DNA from 3 places in the Paenibacillus sp. DRB1-1 genome. Region 2 is predicted to be linked to each of the others. Evidence: a T-box and tRNA genes for the amino acid it is inferred to sense, from the RefSeq annotation. Region 2 holds a T-box; the other regions hold tRNA genes.
The links. The T-box of region 2 lies ahead of argS (arginine--tRNA ligase). A T-box ahead of a tRNA ligase gene usually reads a tRNA of that ligase, here a tRNA-Arg.
Positions count from the first base shown of each region.

Region 1: it encodes a tRNA-Arg, which carries the amino acid that the T-box ahead of argS (arginine--tRNA ligase) is inferred to sense. The anticodon was not compared.
Region 3: it encodes a tRNA-Arg, which carries the amino acid that the T-box ahead of argS (arginine--tRNA ligase) is inferred to sense. The anticodon was not compared.

Region 1 covers NZ_JBODQH010000001.1:2,317,110-2,322,721, reverse strand. Annotated here, with positions in the region: gene ACQW03_RS10245 (HPr family phosphocarrier protein) at 1-224, shown strand, start outside; gene ACQW03_RS10240 (SIMPL domain-containing protein) at 497-1,258, shown strand; gene ACQW03_RS10235 (PdaC/SigV domain-containing protein) at 1,498-2,607, shown strand; gene clpP (ATP-dependent Clp endopeptidase proteolytic subunit ClpP) at 2,734-3,330, opposite strand; tRNA gene ACQW03_RS10225 (tRNA-Arg) at 3,541-3,615, opposite strand; gene ACQW03_RS10220 (sugar-binding transcriptional regulator) at 3,885-4,922, shown strand; gene gap (type I glyceraldehyde-3-phosphate dehydrogenase) at 5,017-5,612, shown strand, end outside.
Region 2 covers NZ_JBODQH010000001.1:255,479-261,090, forward strand. Annotated here, with positions in the region: gene ACQW03_RS01070 (S-layer homology domain-containing protein) at 1-457, opposite strand, end outside; partial or broken gene argS (arginine--tRNA ligase) at 724-2,449, opposite strand; T-box leader at 2,509-2,768, opposite strand; gene ACQW03_RS01080 (four-helix bundle copper-binding protein) at 2,846-3,175, opposite strand; gene ACQW03_RS01085 (MogA/MoaB family molybdenum cofactor biosynthesis protein) at 3,438-3,953, shown strand; gene ACQW03_RS01090 (nicotinate phosphoribosyltransferase) at 4,019-5,482, opposite strand; gene ACQW03_RS01095 (cysteine hydrolase family protein) at 5,602-5,612, opposite strand, start outside.
Region 3 covers NZ_JBODQH010000001.1:3,860,531-3,866,142, forward strand. Annotated here, with positions in the region: gene asnB (asparagine synthase (glutamine-hydrolyzing)) at 1-1,484, opposite strand, end outside; gene ACQW03_RS17205 (hypothetical protein) at 1,648-2,007, shown strand; gene ACQW03_RS17210 (DUF4870 domain-containing protein) at 2,327-2,620, opposite strand; tRNA gene ACQW03_RS17215 (tRNA-Arg) at 2,795-2,868, shown strand; gene ACQW03_RS17220 (6-phospho-beta-glucosidase) at 2,935-4,278, opposite strand; gene ACQW03_RS17225 (LacI family DNA-binding transcriptional regulator) at 4,464-5,438, shown strand; gene ACQW03_RS17230 (helix-turn-helix domain-containing protein) at 5,597-5,612, shown strand, end outside.

The DNA.
Region 1 (5,612 bases), 2.1 Mb from region 2:
CCAGACCTGCTGCGTTGTTCGTACAGGAAGCGAATAAATATTCATCTGAGATTTTTGTGGAAAAAGAAGACAAAAAGGTTAATGCCAAGAGCATCATGGGTATTATGAGTCTTGCCATCAGTACAGGTACTGAAATCAATATTAGTGCTGAAGGTGCGGACGCCGAACAGGCTGTAAACGCTTTAGTAAGTCTAGTTAGTAAGGTAGAGCTGGAAAATCAATAAACAAAGATTTGCTTTGTGATATGGTGTATGCTCTTAGTGAAAAGCCCCTTTGGGGCTTTTTTTGTATCCAGAAAAAAGTCTTCGAAAACTCCTCCGTTAACTGTTTTATGGATGGATTTGTTGAATATAGAGACTGTATTAAGTTCAAACTATAAATAATTAAAATCCCCGTGGTCATGCTCTGTTTCGGAAATTTGTACGCTTGGCTGCAACCTTTTTCCGTCTTTTCCGTCTGGAAGGTACAAACATTTTCAAGAAAGAGGTTGAATTCAATGAGACTTTGGACAAAAACAGTAGCCACGGCAGTTCTCGCAGGAGCATTAATGGCAGGGGGAGTAGCAGGCGGATTATGGACGGGGGCAGATCGTGCTTATGCTGCGTCAACAGCTTCGACGGTAAACGGTGTAATTAATGTGACTGGAAGCGGGGAAGTATTGGCGAAGCCCGATATTGCTTATCTCTCTATCGGTGTACAATCGGAAGGGAATACGGCAGCTGCTGCTCAAAAAGCCAATGCTACAAAATTGAACAAGGTTACACAACTGCTGAAAGAAAAGTGGAGCATTAGCGCAGATGACATTCAGACCAGCCAGTTTTATGTACAGCCTAACTACACCTATAACGAAAAAGAAGGGCAGAAGCTCAAAGGCTACACTGCCAACCATACACTTTCCGTCAAATACCGCGATTTGGATAAAATCGGTCAGTTGTTGGATGAGGCGACCAAGTCTGGAGCCAATAACGTAGATAATGTACGTTTTTCCGTGGAAGATCCTTCGACTTATGAAGAAGAAGCCATTACTAAGGCATTGGGAAGCGCACAATCTAAAGCCAGTGCTGTAGCTAAGGCAGCAAAACGCGGGTTAGGTGCTCTTGTGAGTGTGACGGTAGATGGCGGAGAAGCACAAATCTTTACACAACGTGAAAATGCCATGTCAAAATCGCTCTTGGACGTAGCAGGTGGCGGGACAGAGATACAATCGGGGCAAGTAACAGTGAAAGTTCAGGTGTCGGCTCAATACGAAATGAACTAATATAGATCATCAAACGAAGCCACAAGCGGCCAGCATCATGTGCAGGCTGGCTTGCTGGCTTTTTTTGTATACCGAAACCTTTTTGTAATGAGTCTGTCATAGCTAAGGGTTATTAGGTGTACATATTGAAATCGGAGAGTGTACAGATTGTAAACTACATACAATAGGGTATAGATATAATAATAAAAGTAGTTATCACACATAGACAATACAGATCATTAACAGGAGGAATATTTAATATGAGTAAGCATGCAAAAAAATGGGGTTCAGCACTGCTGGCGGCAGGGATTTTCGCAGGAGTCACAGCTGTTCCCGTTTCCTATATCCAGGCAGCATCGACGAAACAGCAGCAAGCGACAACACAGCAACCAGGAATCACCATCCAATGGAATGGTAAAACGTTGCCCGCTAAAGGTGTCCAAGTGAACGGGAGTACAATGATTCCGGTGGCCGCACTGCGCGACAGCTTGGGGATTCCAGTAAGCTATGATGCGAAAACAGCGACATATACCGTAGGTAGCGGGTACAATAAACTTTACATTATGGCTTCTTCCTCGGATGCCTACGTCAACGTCAATGGAATCAATACACGTAGTATGGATGCCAAACAGATCGCTGGGAAGCTATATATTCCTATGAGTTTGCTGAAAGACTATCTGGGCATAGATGCTCAATGGAATGCAGCTCAGAAAACAGTAACGCTGAGTAAAAGCCAGCTAAATCCGATTACAATTGCGTCTCAAACACTTCCAGCTTCGAGTAGTGCGAAGGTGTCCTACAAGATTAAGTACCCGCAAATCAGCGGTAGCCAGCTGAATTCTGAGGCTCAACAGGCCATTAACAATGTGCTTAAAAAGCATGCAGAAGGTATATTGGCAGCAGGCAAAAAGATGATGGCTGAGGGAGAGGCTACAACAGAAAGACCGTATGAGTTTGGAAATGATTTTGCGATTGCCTATAACAAAGATGGTATTCTGAGTGTGATTATGCAGGACTACTCGTATACGGGTGGCGCACATGGCATGACGGCACGTAAAGGATATACGTTTTCGCTCGCTGATGGTAAACTGCAGCAATTGTCTGACGTATTGAAGGCAAATCCGAACTACAAAAAGTTCCTCAATGCTGATTTGAAGAAAAAAATCGATGCACTTCAGGCTGGCGAAGGATTCGGCAAATTTAAAGAGCTGGCGGCAGATCAGAATTTTTATGTGACGAACAGTGGAGTAACAATCGTGTTTGATTTGTATGATTATGCGCCATACGCGTATGGAATTCCGGAGTTTACCTACTCGTTCGGTCAATTGCTGCCTCAAGGCGAAAAGCCTTTTGCGGGACAGAATGAATAGTAGAAATAAATAAGTCCAATTGTCTATAACCTAAAAAACAATAATGCAAAAAAGCTGCCTACCGGATAAGAAAGTCCGGAGCAGCTTTTTCATTTACCAGTTATCGAAAGAGGTGAATTTCTTCTCTTATACACCTTCTGGAGAGGAGCTAGTTAGCACTTTATCAATAATACCGTATTCCTTGGCATCATCAGCAGACATGAAGTAGTCACGGTCTGTATCTTTTTCAATGCGCTCCAGTGGTTGGCCTGTGCGATCTGCGAGAATGCGGTTCAGTTTATCACGCATTTTCAGAATGCGGCGTGCGCGGATTTCGATATCCGTTGCCTGACCTTGTGCACCACCCAGTGGTTGGTGAATCATAATTTCACTGTTTGGCAAAGCGAAACGTTTACCTTTGGCGCCTGCATTCAGCAAAAACGCGCCCATGGAAGCCGCCATACCTACGCAAATCGTAGATACGTCAGGTTTAATATATTGCATCGTATCGAAAATGGCCATACCAGCTGTAATGGAACCGCCAGGGCTGTTAATATACAAGTGAATATCTTTTTCAGGATCTTCGGCAGCCAAAAACAGCATTTGCGCAATTATAGAGTTGGCTACAACGTCATTGACGTCCGAGCCTAACAAAATAATGCGATCCTTTAACAGTCTGGAATAAATGTCATAGGCGCGTTCGCCGCGGTTACTTTGTTCTACTACCATTGGAACATAGCTCACGTCAAAAAACCTCCCTTAAATATCGTTAGTGGATTTGGTGGACATGCCGATTACACGTCCCTTATTTATAAACTGTTACCGTAATAACCACATGATAAACAATTTCAAACAAAAAGTCAAAGAAAGTCAAACTAATGATTAAAAAAAAGAGCCCTCAGCGCTCTTATTGGTTAAAACATTATATAGAAGCATCTAAGCGTTCATTTAAAATGGCGCGCCCGCGAGGAATCGAACCTCGATCTCAGGCTCCGGAGGCCTACGTCATATCCGTTGGACCACGGGCGCATAGTTGATTCAATGCAAACAACTAACTAATTAAACAGCTAATTGGAAACAAAGATGATTATATGATATACAGCAGTGAATTGCAAGCTTTTATTAAATGCGCATATTCAGATAAATGGTTGAGAAATATAGGTTCAGATAGACTTGCATATGGAGCAAATATTGGTTAAGATATACGTGGGACTTAAAAAGTTATCCCGGGACGTTTTGAGACCAGTTAGAGATAGAGCATTAGAGACAGAACTTAGAAGTGTGCGGGAGTGGAAAGCATGCGAAAGATATTAGAAATACAGAAGCAGCTTCTGCCCGACCTCATGGATGTTTTGAAAAAAAGGTACACGATCCTGCATCAGATTATGCTGTCCGATGTTGTTGGACGCAGAACACTGGCAGCTTCACTGAACATGACTGAGCGCGTGTTGCGCGCCGAAACCGATCTTCTTAAAGCTCAGGGGCTAATTGAGATTGAGAGTGTAGGCATGAAGGTGAGCAAAGCAGGACTGGATCTGCTGGAACAGCTGGAGCCGATTGCGAACAACTTGTTCGGCCTGTCCCAATTGGAGGACCAGATTCGTCAAGCCTATGGTTTGAGGAAGGTGGTTGTCGTTCCAGGGGATTCGGATGCTTCTCCGTTAACAAAGCAGGAGCTGGGGCGCGCTGGAGCAAAAGCGTTGCTGAGTGTTATGGACGACGAGGATGTGGTCGCTGTAACAGGTGGCACGACAATTGCCGACGTGGCGGAACAACTGGCACTACCTTCTAATGGCCCACTTAAGGGTGGGTGGTTTGTACCGGCACGCGGGGGTTTGGGAGAAAGCATGGAAATGCAGGCCAACACAATTGCTTCCACAATGGCTCGCAAGGTAGGCGCTCAATACCGTCTGCTCCATGTACCGGATTTGCTCAGCAATCATGCTTACAACTCCTTGCTTGAAGATACGAACATTCAGGATATATTGAACCTGATTCGCGAGAGTCGTATCATCATTCACGGGATAGGCAACGCCATAGCGATGGCACATAGACGTAAACTTGATCCCGAAACCTTTGCCCAGATCAGCAGTGAAGGAGCGGTAGCCGAATCGTTTGGTTATTACTTTAACGAAGATGGCGTCGTTGTTCACAGAATGCTGACGCTTGGACTCCGATTGGAGGACATTAGGCGTACCGATACGGTTCTAGGTGTAGCTGGAGGCAAAAACAAGGCGGCCGCTATTCATGCGGTACTGCGTTTCGGGCAAGAGGACATTCTAGTCACCGACGAAGGCGCTGCTGTTGAGATTGTAAGTCGTTATTTAAATGATTAATATAGGATTTATGAATAATGTTGTCTTGACGGGCTTTCGGGTCTGTCTTGAATATATAAAACTAAACTAAACGAACTTTGGGAGGAACTCACTCATGACAGTTAAAGTTGGTATTAACGGTTTCGGACGTATTGGACGCCTTGCTTTCCGCCGGATTCAAAACGTGGAAGGTATTGAAGTAGTAGCAATCAATGACTTGACAGATTCCAAAATGTTGGCACATTTGTTGAAATATGATACAACACAAGGTAATTTCCAAGGACAAGTAGAAGTACATGACGGCTTCTTCAAAGTAAACGGTAAAGAAGTTAAAGTTTTGGCTAACCGCAACCCTGAAGAACTGCCTTGGGGAGACCTGGGTGTAGACATCGTTCTGGAATGTACAGGTTTCTTCACAACTAAAGAAGCTGCTGAGAAACATTTGAAAGGCGGCGCTAAAAAAGTTGTTATCTCCGCTCCAGCTACTGGCGACATGAAAACTGTCGTTTACAACGTAAACCATGAAATTCTGGACGGAACTGAAACTGTAATCTCCGGTGCTTCTTGCACAACAAACTGCCTGGCTCCTATGGCTAAAACACTGCAAGATAAATTTGGTATCGTTGAAGGTTTGATGACTACAATTCATGCTTACACTGGCGACCAAAACACTTTGGATGCTCCACATGCTAAAGGTGACTTCCGTCGTGC
Region 2 (5,612 bases):
TTTTGCCATCCGCTACATTAATTAACATACGGACAGTTGGATATTCACCCGTTGCACTCACTGCTTTATACAGAATATTCGCAAATTGTTCTCTTGTCATACGGGTGCTTGGATCAATATCTGGTGACAAAGGGATTTGGTGTTGGGCTGCAATCCGATAGGACTGGGCATACCATGCGGAAGCCGGAATGTTTGCAAAGGAACCTGTTGTGAAATCAGGCATTACCTGAAGATCCATTGCACGAACAACCAAGTGTACTCCTTGTGCATACGTGAGCATTTGATCCGGTGCAAATTTATCCTTGGTTATTCCTTGAATAATTCCTTTGTCCTGAAGTGAGTTTACAATCTTCTCCTGTTCAGCTCCCTTTATATCACGAAAAGCAGAAGCCGACGTAGCAACTGCCAATGAGCAGATGACAAGCAGGGCAGCTGTCACGCTTTTATTCTTTTTCATGAGATACACCTCCATGTTTACTTTGCTTCTACACTTACCGACGCAATAAAAGCATCAAATGTTTCAAATATGCACAAATTGGTTGCAAAACAGTGGAATACCTGCGATTAGTGTAACCCGTCTAACTCTTTTCTGCTCACAATCTTTATACATACCCAAAAGTGCCTGTAACAGAATTAATTTTTTTACAGTATTCCTTTGGAAGAGCCAGGTCTGGGTAGCAGTCATCCCGCCAGCAAAAACTCGCTTCCCTTTGTTCGCTTTGCTTACATCCGATTCGGTGCTTTCAGACCAAGAACTTGCAGCGCGCATGCCAGAATATCGGCAGTTTGTTCCGCCAACTGGATACGCCACTGTCCACCATCGACAATCCTTTCCTTGGCGTAAAAACGGTTAAACGCCTGGGCCGTATCCAATGCAAATCTCGCAATAACCGAAGGCTCCAGTTGGCGAACCGCACGTATCAGTTGTCCGTGATAGCGACCCAACTGCTTAAGCAGCGCCCAACCTGCGTCACCCAACATTCCATCCGATACGTCATACAAATCACGAGAATGGCTATCTTGGACAAGGTCGTTGTCGCTAGGATTAGTATTAACATCGGCGCGAGCGTGAGCTTTCTCCAAAAGGCTGCGGATGCGCGCATGAGTATACTGTACATAAGGCCCGGTCTCGCCTTCAAAGGTCAGCGCCTCCTCCAACGAAAAATCCACTTCATTCAGCCGGTTGTTTTTTAAATCACCAAAAATAATCGCCCCAATGCCAACGTCCTCAGCTACTGCCTGTTGTTCCTGCAAATCGGGGTTCTTCTGAGTAATGATGGCTTGAGCACGCGCTATGGTTTCATCCAGCACCTCCTCCAGTTTGACAACTTTTCCGCGTCTTGTGGACATTTTCTTACCCGCAAACCGCATTAATCCAAACGGCACATGCTCACATTGCTCCGCCCAAGCCTCCCCTGCTTGCTTCAGCACCGCAAACACCTGCTGAAAATGCAACTTCTGTTCTCCACCAACGACGTACAGCAACCGATCAGCCTTCATCACTTCATGACGATAAATCGCTGTTGCCAGATCACGTGTCGGATAAATGGTGGTCCCATCCTTTTTTAGAATAAGACACGGAGGCAGTTCCTCATCTTCCAGACGAACCACGAGCGCACCATCACTTTCCTCCAGCAATCCTTTTGCTCTTAATTGAGCAACAACTGCCTGCATCTTATCATTGTAAAAACTTTCTCCCAGCACATGGTCAAATGTAATGTTCAGACGCTGGTACATACGATCAAATTCACCCAGACTGACTTCAACAAAAAACTCCCATAGTTGTTGAGCCTCAGCATCCCCATGCTCCAAACGTCGGAACCACTCGCGGCCTTCATCCTCCAAAGTCGGATCATGCTCGGCCTCCTGATGAAAACGAACATATAGCTTCAGCGATTCACCAATCGGATCATGTTGTAGCTGCTCCTCATTTCCCCATCTTTTATAGGCCGCAATTTGCTTGCCAAACTGTGTTCCCCAATCCCCAAGATGATTCACACTAATTGGAATATATCCGGTTTCACCAAGAATGCGATACAAGGCAGCACCAATAACAGTAGAGCGAAGATGACCGATACCAAACGGTTTGGCAATATTGGGCGAGGACATATCAATAACTACCCGCTGTCCGTGCCCGATATTGGGGCCTGAGGAAATCAGCCTTGCTCAATTCAGTAAGCATAAGCGGAATATGAACAGATCGATCCAATGTTATATTTACATAGGCACCCGATGCTGTAGCAGTTAAACCTTCTTCATGATTCACTAGCTCCGCCAATTCCAGTGCAATGTGCTGTGGAGACTTTCGAAACTTTTTAGCCAGCACAAAACAGGGAAACGCCACATCTCCCCATTCAGGCTGCGGAGGCACCTCAAATAATGATAAAATTTCTTTCTCCTCCAAGCCCGTATGGGCCAATATCGCTTGAGCAGCAATCCTCATCAACATGATCTCTCTCCTTCTTTTTATAAGATCTAACAAAAAAAGCCCCCGCCTCTTGAAATAAATCAAGAGACGAGAACTTTAATATCCCCGCGGTACCACTCTTCGTAAATCGGTTGTGTAGCTACAGCTAACTTACACAAAATCGCGATTTCACTCCAATGACTAATAACGGTGTCTGCCGGGCTGATCTACTAGAAGCTCTGCTCGTTGGATCAACCGTCTCCCGGGTGCGCTTCACATCGGACCTCATACCGGCTTACACCTCTTCCGGCTCGCTGTAATGATACGGCTCCGCTGCTACTCTCCCGTTCCATGACGTTAATTCCAATCATTATACAAACCTATTCAGTAGAAAGCAACCTTTTATTTCCTCTTCACGCACTAGTTCCATATATGTAATTACACTGCCACCAATTGGCGGCATGCCTGAACGCAACGACGACAGGCTTCTGCACAATGTTTGCAATGATCATGGGAATGCTTGCTGCATTCAGCAGCACATACCTCACAGGCCTTGGCGCACAGCTCACAGATTTGCTCGGCAAAATCCGTTCCGCGCTGCAGCATTTGAGCAGCAAATCCGCATATTTCTGCACATTCCCTACTCACTCGAATACATTCACGCAGCATAGCTAAATCATATTCCTTCAAACTCGCTACGTAACATACATTGCAAGCGTTCATACATTCCAGGCAAGCATCCACGCATTGTTGGTATGAATGATTCATATTACATTACCTCCCAGTTGTTGACCCTGCTGTACTATTACCCGCTGACCCTTGAGATTAATCATTTGATGTGCGCGCTTTCAATAAAATAAAAACAAAATAATCCCGACTTATGTAAGGAAGTGTACTATATTCCAGTGTGCAAGTGCAAGGATATTAATCACATGGATTTTTAGCCCCTGTTTCTGACTTGCATACACTCAGTCATTACTCTATTGTAAAAAGTGTATGTCTAACCACCGATCAAGGAGTGAGCATTTCAATGAATATGTCTTCTGTAGAGGAGCACCGACAGGAATCCCCGCAACAGGTTAATTGCATGGTCGTAACTGTCTCGGACACACGCACCGTGGAAACAGATACTGGGGGGCGACTGCTCATGGATCTACTGGAAACCAATGGATATAAGGTTGTTCGATATGTCATTGTCAAGGACGACTACGAAGGTATTCAGCAGTTGGTATCCGAAGCAGCCGCACAGGATGACCTCGAGGCTGTACTTTTGACAGGCGGTACCGGTATTTCTCCACGTGATACTACATATGAAGCCGTCTCCTCTTTACTGGATAAGGAATTACCTGGTTTTGGGGAAATCTTCCGCTATTTAAGCTTTGCCGAGGACATTGGTTCAGCAGCTATATTAAGCCGGGCTGTGGCTGGCACTGTGGGCCAGACAGCCGTATTTTCGATGCCTGGCTCACGTGGAGCCGTTCGTTTGGCAATGGAACGCATTATTGTCCCTGAGCTACGACATGTGATGAGAGAAATTTATAAATAAGCTCCTATTTCCTACATGCCGCGACACAAAAAGGCACCCCATACATTATGAGGTGCCTCTTCCAACTATTCTTTTTCTTCAACTTCGGGCTGCATATAGCTGTCGATCAGCTTTTGCTTCAGCTCCCATACCTTCTCGCTCAGATTTACACGATAAATTTCAGGGTTCAGCTTCCGCAAATATTCTGGCCAAAACAGTTTCAACTGTGAAGTATGGTAGGCACGAATTTCATCCAGTTCAGGAAGCTCATATACCTTCTGTCCATTTATAAAAATAGGCTCAAGCATTGGTACAGCTTCATAATTTTCTACATACTTCTTCATATACGGATGCAAAGGGTTAAACAGCTTCAGGCGCTTACCATTACGCGGACGCTCTTCATCCGGGAAAGAAATATAATCGGCTACAGCTCTCCCTTTCTTCTTATCCACAATGCGATATACATCCTTCTTGCCTGGTGTGGATACTTTTTCTGGATTACCCGAGATCTTAATCGTCGGCAACATTTCGCCATCCACTTCACGCTCAACCAGCTTGTACACCCCGCCAAGCGAAGGTTGATCTGAAGCCGTAATAAGCTGTGTTCCTACACCCCATACATCAATACGTGCCCCTTGTGCTTTCAGGTTAAAAATCGTATTTTCATCCAAATCATTGGAAGCTACAATTTGTACGTAATCTAAGCCTTCAGCATCGAGCATTTCCCGCGCCTGAATGGATAGATAAGCCAAGTCACCGCTATCCAGACGGATTGCATTCATACGCTTGCCCTGACTCTCCAGCATTTTTGCTGTCCGAATCGCATGAGGAACACCGCTTTCCAGCGTGTCAAAGGTGTCTACCAACAGTGTAACCTGGTCTGGTAAAACCTTCGCATACACGTCAAACGCCTCCTGCTCCGTCATAAAGGTCTGCACCCATGAATGGGCATGTGTCCCCTTCGTCGGGATTCCAAAGTGCTCGCCTGCCAGCATATTAGAAGTCGCGTCAAAACCTGCAACATAAGCTGCCCGTGCTCCCCAAATCGCTGCGTCAGCTTCCTGCGCACGCCGTGTTCCAAATTCGAGCAGTGTATCGTCACTTGCCACCTGCTTGATGCGCGATGCCTTTGTCGCAATGAGTGTCTGATAGTTCATAAAATTCAGCAATGCCGTCTCAACAAGCTGCGTTTCCATAATCGTTCCTTCGACACGTACCAGAGGCTCGTTTGGAAAAACAAGTGCCCCTTCTTTCATCGAATGGACCGTTCCACCAAACTTAAACTGGCGAAGCGCCTCCATGAACATGGGATCGTACTTCTCCTCCTGTTCAGACAGGTAGCGAATGTCCTCTTCTGTAAACCGCAAATTTGCAATGTAATTCACAATGCGTTCCAGACCAGCGAACACGGCGTATCCATTACCGAAAGGGAGCTTACGAAAATACGCCTCGAACACAGCTTTACGCTGGTGACTTCCGTTCACCCAATGGGCGTACATCATATTAATCTGATATTTATCTGTATGTAATGCGAGGCTCGTTGACTGCATCGTAATCATCCTCTCTGACTGTCCCCAGGTTTGTGGCGGCGACCGCCTCATCTGCCCAGATTCAGCAATATCCGGCTCCATTTTGTTATCGGACATTGGTGCACAATCGTTAAGTTATTTTACTTCTTCT
Region 3 (5,612 bases), 3.6 Mb from region 2:
TATTGTACCAGTCGATGATCGCAATATGGCACCCGCACTTCGAGTCCGGCTCCCATACTCATCCGATCCTTACGGTCCAGTAGAGTAGGCATAAAGCGGGTGATGTTCAAATAGGACATGACGCGCATTTGCGCAGCTTTTCCTGTTTCCCCTGGTAGCTTCGGCACTTCTCCTACCGCTTCTGAGTAGCGATCGTTCAAATACTCCAGCGGCTTGATCCAGTCTCGTACCTCGGGAGACAACAGACTGGCTCTCATATCGGGTGCAACTGCCCACGGAAATGTGCCCGAATTCAGCATATCCTCCCGGTGGAACCATGGATATCCGCCAAAAACTTCATCCGCAGCCTCGCCGGAAATAGCGACCGTAGCTCCTTTTTTAATCTCCCGGCAAAAGAGATATAGCGACGAATCCACGTCCGCCATTCCGGGTAAATCCCGCGTTAGTGTGGAGTTGTTCAGAGCTGCTACGACTTCTGGCGTATCGAATTCAATCCAGTGATGATTTGTCCCTAATTCATCCACCATCCGCTGAATCCAGGGGGCATCGGCTCCGGGTTGAAACGCATGGGCTTTAAAATGCTTGTCGTTATCCACATAATCGACCGAATACGTATGAACTTGTCCCTGCCCGGTACGTTTGTAATAATCGACAGCTAATGCGGAGAGAGCGCTTGAATCCAGCCCGCCAGACAATAAGGTGCACACTGGAACATCCGAAATGAGCTGCCGCTCCACCGTATCCAGCAGCAGTTCTCGTACCTTAAGTGCCGTTTCTTCGGTGTTATCCTCATGCGCAATGCTTTCCAGTGTCCAGTAAGCTTGAATGCGCACGCCGTCGCGGCTGTAGGTTAGCGTATGCCCGGGGCGTAGCTCCTTCATGGACGAATAGACGCCATGTCCGGGGGTACGTGCAGGTCCGATGATAAAAATTTCGGCCAATCCCTCGGCGTCCACTGCTGCTTCTACTGCTGGATGCTGAAGCAGTGCTTTGGGTTCTGAGCCAAATACGAATACTTCTTCGGTCTGGCTATAAAATAACGGCTTCACTCCCAGTCGATCCCGTGCCAGAAATACCTGCTCCCGCTCACTATCCCAGACCGCAAACGCAAAAATGCCGTTTAACCGATCCACACATGCGGGGCCCCATTCGATATAGGATTCGAGCAGCACCTCCGTGTCGCATTGTGTACGGAAAAAATGCCCGCGCTGTTGCAGCTCTTTTTTCAGCTCAGGCGCGTTATATATTTCCCCGTTATATACAATCGTATAAGTGATATCCTCAAGCTGCCGGATCATGGGCTGAGCGCCATTTTCCGGGTCCATTACGCTCAGTCTTCGGTGTCCGAAGGCACACGGGTTGGATATCCAGGTACCCGCAGCATCCGGTCCGCGATCGGAGAGCGTTTGTGTCATATTCAGCAGCAGCTCAGATTGATGCATTAAGTCTCCGTTCCACTGTATGAAACCTGTAATTCCGCACATGTCTGTTCATCCTCTCTTTGTCGTGTTCATCCAGTGTTGGAATGAATCAAAAACTAAATCCCCAGTTCATCAGTATATATGCCGAAAAGAAGCATAAAATGTCTGTCCGTTCCGAAAACTACAGATGGGGAAACCCGTCTACTCGCAAGGAAGGAGGGAGACCATGTACTACATCAAGGATGCCAAAATACGCCGCTTCACTGAACTTGACGGAGTGCGCTGCGCTGAGGTAGAGGTGCGGCCCGGTGCCGCAGATGACCCGGAATTGCTGGTCTATATCACGGCCAAGGATCAGACGGATGGTCAGCATGACTATGACATGGTACGGATCATCCGCAATGACGCCGATTTGGAGCTGGATTGGTACGACAATAATCTGCATTCGGCATTTGAGGAAGTGACAGACAAGGCTTTTACCGACTCTACACACATTACTGCTGGTGAGGAGCGAGAGAAGTTTAAAAAAGAATTGCTCTCCTATGGGCAACTCAGCACAGAGTTCGCCAAGGAGTTCGGGGCATGAGGATATGGTGTGCTATGCCTCGACTTTTGTTGATTTGGGCCCCGGCGCCATCGCCGGATCAGCGTGAAAGGAGGGGGAAATCATAGACGGCAAAGCGAAGTATAAGAAAAATAAAGGCAGCAGTTATATTCATAACAATGAGTTCGCGGAAGAAGTGCTGGAGAAAAACGTAAGACATGAAGTACGAAGAAGTCCTAAACGCTTTGGGAATAAATAAGCAGCCATTGAACTAAATAGCAACAGCAACTCATCAAAAATGACCCTAAAGAAGCCTCCGTATCCCGCCAAATTTGCGGAATGCAGGAGGCTTCTTTTTGAACTAAGCCGCTTCACGCAGTGTCATAATCCCTTTGTAGATGTTATAAACAAAAACCCCGAGATAGACCACTACGAATAGCAGTACAAACCCGATCACTGAACCTGTATGATTCGCCGTAATAATAAAATACACGAGCGGAATTGCCGCAATAATGGGGAAAATATGCGATAAAATAGCCTTTTTTGCATGTCCCTGAACATATTCGTCCCGTACTGCAATCCACACAATGACAGGCACTAGAAAAGGTGCGAAGAAAATGCTGAAATAACAAAGTGACGACAAAAGACCTTTCACGGATTAACCCCTCCTTTATGCATGGTTCTTTGTACATAATACCCCGTTAGCGTCCAAATGATTCCTTTTGCAGCCAGCTTCCCTATATCATAAAAAAATGCTTTTGACAGTTGCCCGAAATGTGATATAATAATCAATGCGCTGAATACATAAGGTTTTATTGATCGCCATCTTGTCCCAGTAGCTCAGCTGGATAGAGCAACGGCCTTCTAAGCCGTCGGTCGGGGGTTCGAATCCCTCCTGGGACGTATAGCAAAAAGCTTCCTACATGTAGGAAGCTTTTTTGTGTTCCAGCAGGATGATTGCTGCTAGCTTTATACCGTCGCCTTCTCCTTATGAGCAAAGAATTGAGGTAGATGCTCTTTGTGTGCTTCTAGCAATTCATCCAGTACGGTTTGAGCAATGTCCCCGCTTGGTACGAGCGGATTCAGGGTGAAGGCTTGCAGTGCTGTTGCATAGTCACCGGTGACCGCCGCTTCAATCGTCAGCTCTTCCATTGCCTTCATCACTTGCAGCAAGCCCCGCTGTGCAGGTGGGAATTTGCCAAAGTTGACAGGTTCGGCACCATGGGCGCGAATGACACTGGTCACTTCGATGGCGCTATCATAAGGAACATCATCAATCGCACCATTGTTACGTGTACTAACCACCATCAATGTGCCTTTGTTGTTATAAATGGAATTAATGATCTCACAGGCTGCATCGCTGTAATGCGCACCGCCGCGTTTGGATAATTCCTCTGGTTTGTAATCCAGATTCGGATCTTTATACAATTCAAACAGACTTTCTTCCAGACGTTTGACCACTTGGCCCCGAGTTCCTTCGTTTTTGGCTTCCTCTAATTCTTCCTTGAGCATGTTATCCGTCATATAGTAATACCGATGGTAAGGACAAGGCAGCATTTTCAATTGACGAACTTGATCATACAGGAAGCGCATGTTCTTAATATTTTCAACGACTTTCTCTGGCTTTGCGCCCGGAGCGTACAGTCCTTCAATGACTTGCTCTGTTAATTCGGCTCCTGTTTTGTCATAAACTTTGTGCCAATGAAGGTGGTTAATCCCTGCAAATTTAAAGAACAGCTCTTCTTCCGGTTTGTCCAGCACAGCCGATGCACTCTTGATCGCGCCGATTGGAACATTACATAATCCGATGACTTTATCCCACTGACCATAACGAAGCACAGCTTCGGTGACCATACCCGCAGGGTTGGTAAAATTAATCAACCATGCATTCGGACACAGTTCTTTCATATCTTCGACGATACTGAGGATAACGGGTATGGTGCGAAACGCTTTGAACATTCCTCCGGCGCCATTGGTCTCCTGACCGATCATGCCATGTTTTAACGGAATACTTTCATCCTTAATCCGGGCTTCCAGCAAGCCTACCCGAAATTGGGTCGTTACAAAATCGGCGTCCTTCAACGCTTCCCGACGATCAAGTGTCAAATGTACCTCACAATCAATGCCTGCGGCCTTCACCATCCGTTTGGCCATGGCGCCTACAATCTCCAGTTTTTCACGTCCTGCCTCAATATCTACCAGCCACAATTCCCGAATGGGAAGCTCTGCATAACGTTTGATGAAGCCTTCTACTAATTCTGGTGTATAGCTGGAACCTCCGCCAATGGTTGCAATCTTTATGCCTTTTTTCATGGTTAGTGCCTCCTAAGTATGTTTTTTAACCGCTTTCTTAAGCACAAATTCACTGTAATCCCTGTAATGCATTACAGGTCAAGCGCTTTTAAAAAACTTATTTTGGGAAGGTGACAATTATAGGGCGGGCACTACGAACATGCTAAACACGAACATGCTAAAATAGAAAGAACGAGGTGAGAAAAATGGCGAATATTCATGAAATTGCAAAGCTGGCAGGCGTATCCTCGGCTACGGTGTCCCGTGTCATTAACAATCATCCGTATGTAAGTGAACCGACAAGACAGCGTGTGCAGGAGGTCATAGACCGACTGGATTATGTCCCTAATTTAAATGCGGTATCTTTAAAAAAAGGCATGACCAAGCTTATAGGGATTATTTCACTTTCTTTTAATGACTCATTGGGTTTATTTGTGCGTGGATTTACAATGTATGCCCAGGAGCATGGCTTTAATATAGCGCTGTTTATTACGAATGGGGAGAAGGGGCGAGAACTTGAAGCGCTGGAAATGTTGCGGAGAAAGCAACTAGACGCCTTGGTCTGTATGATTCGTGTTAATGAGTGGAGTGTGATTGAGCATTATACAAAATATGGTCCGATTGTGACCTGGCAACGTGTAAACATTGAGGCAATCCCGTCTGTATTTATGGATCAGTATCAGGGCTATACGTTGGCGTTGGAACATTTGTACGCCCGAGGATATCGGAAAATTGTGAATGTGTACGGCAGCATGCGGGGGTTGAATACAAAAGAACGCATTCGAGCTTATCATGACTTTTGCGAAAAATACGATTTGGATGCTGAGGCCTTCCCGCATTTTTATGATTTAAATTCAATAGAAGCTGGTGAACAAATAGCTCATTGGTGGGCAGAACGAGAACAAACAGATAGACCGGATGCCTTTGCCTGTTCTACCGATTATTTGGCAGCAGGTCTTTTGACTGAAGCACGGAGACTCGGTGTTTCTGTACCAAGCGATTTTGCAGTAGTAGGCTTTGATAATACTGAAATATCGCATTTGCTTGATTTAACTACGATTCATTACCCGATAGACAAGCAAGCGGAGAATGCGTTCATTATGATTTGCAATGCCCTTGAAGGGCTGGATGAAACGATACATCATCTGGAATTCAAATTAGTAGAGCGAGCGACCACCTAATTCCAAAAGGGACTTCATGTTAGTGGTTATTAATTACCATATTCAAGTTTATATAGTAGGAATAATGGAAGAAAAATGTTGACACATGTTAATAATTGGTGAATAATTTGAGGTGAAAGTATAAAATTTGGATTTTTTGTATGAAGGGTGGTTATGACTTGGGACATACACCTA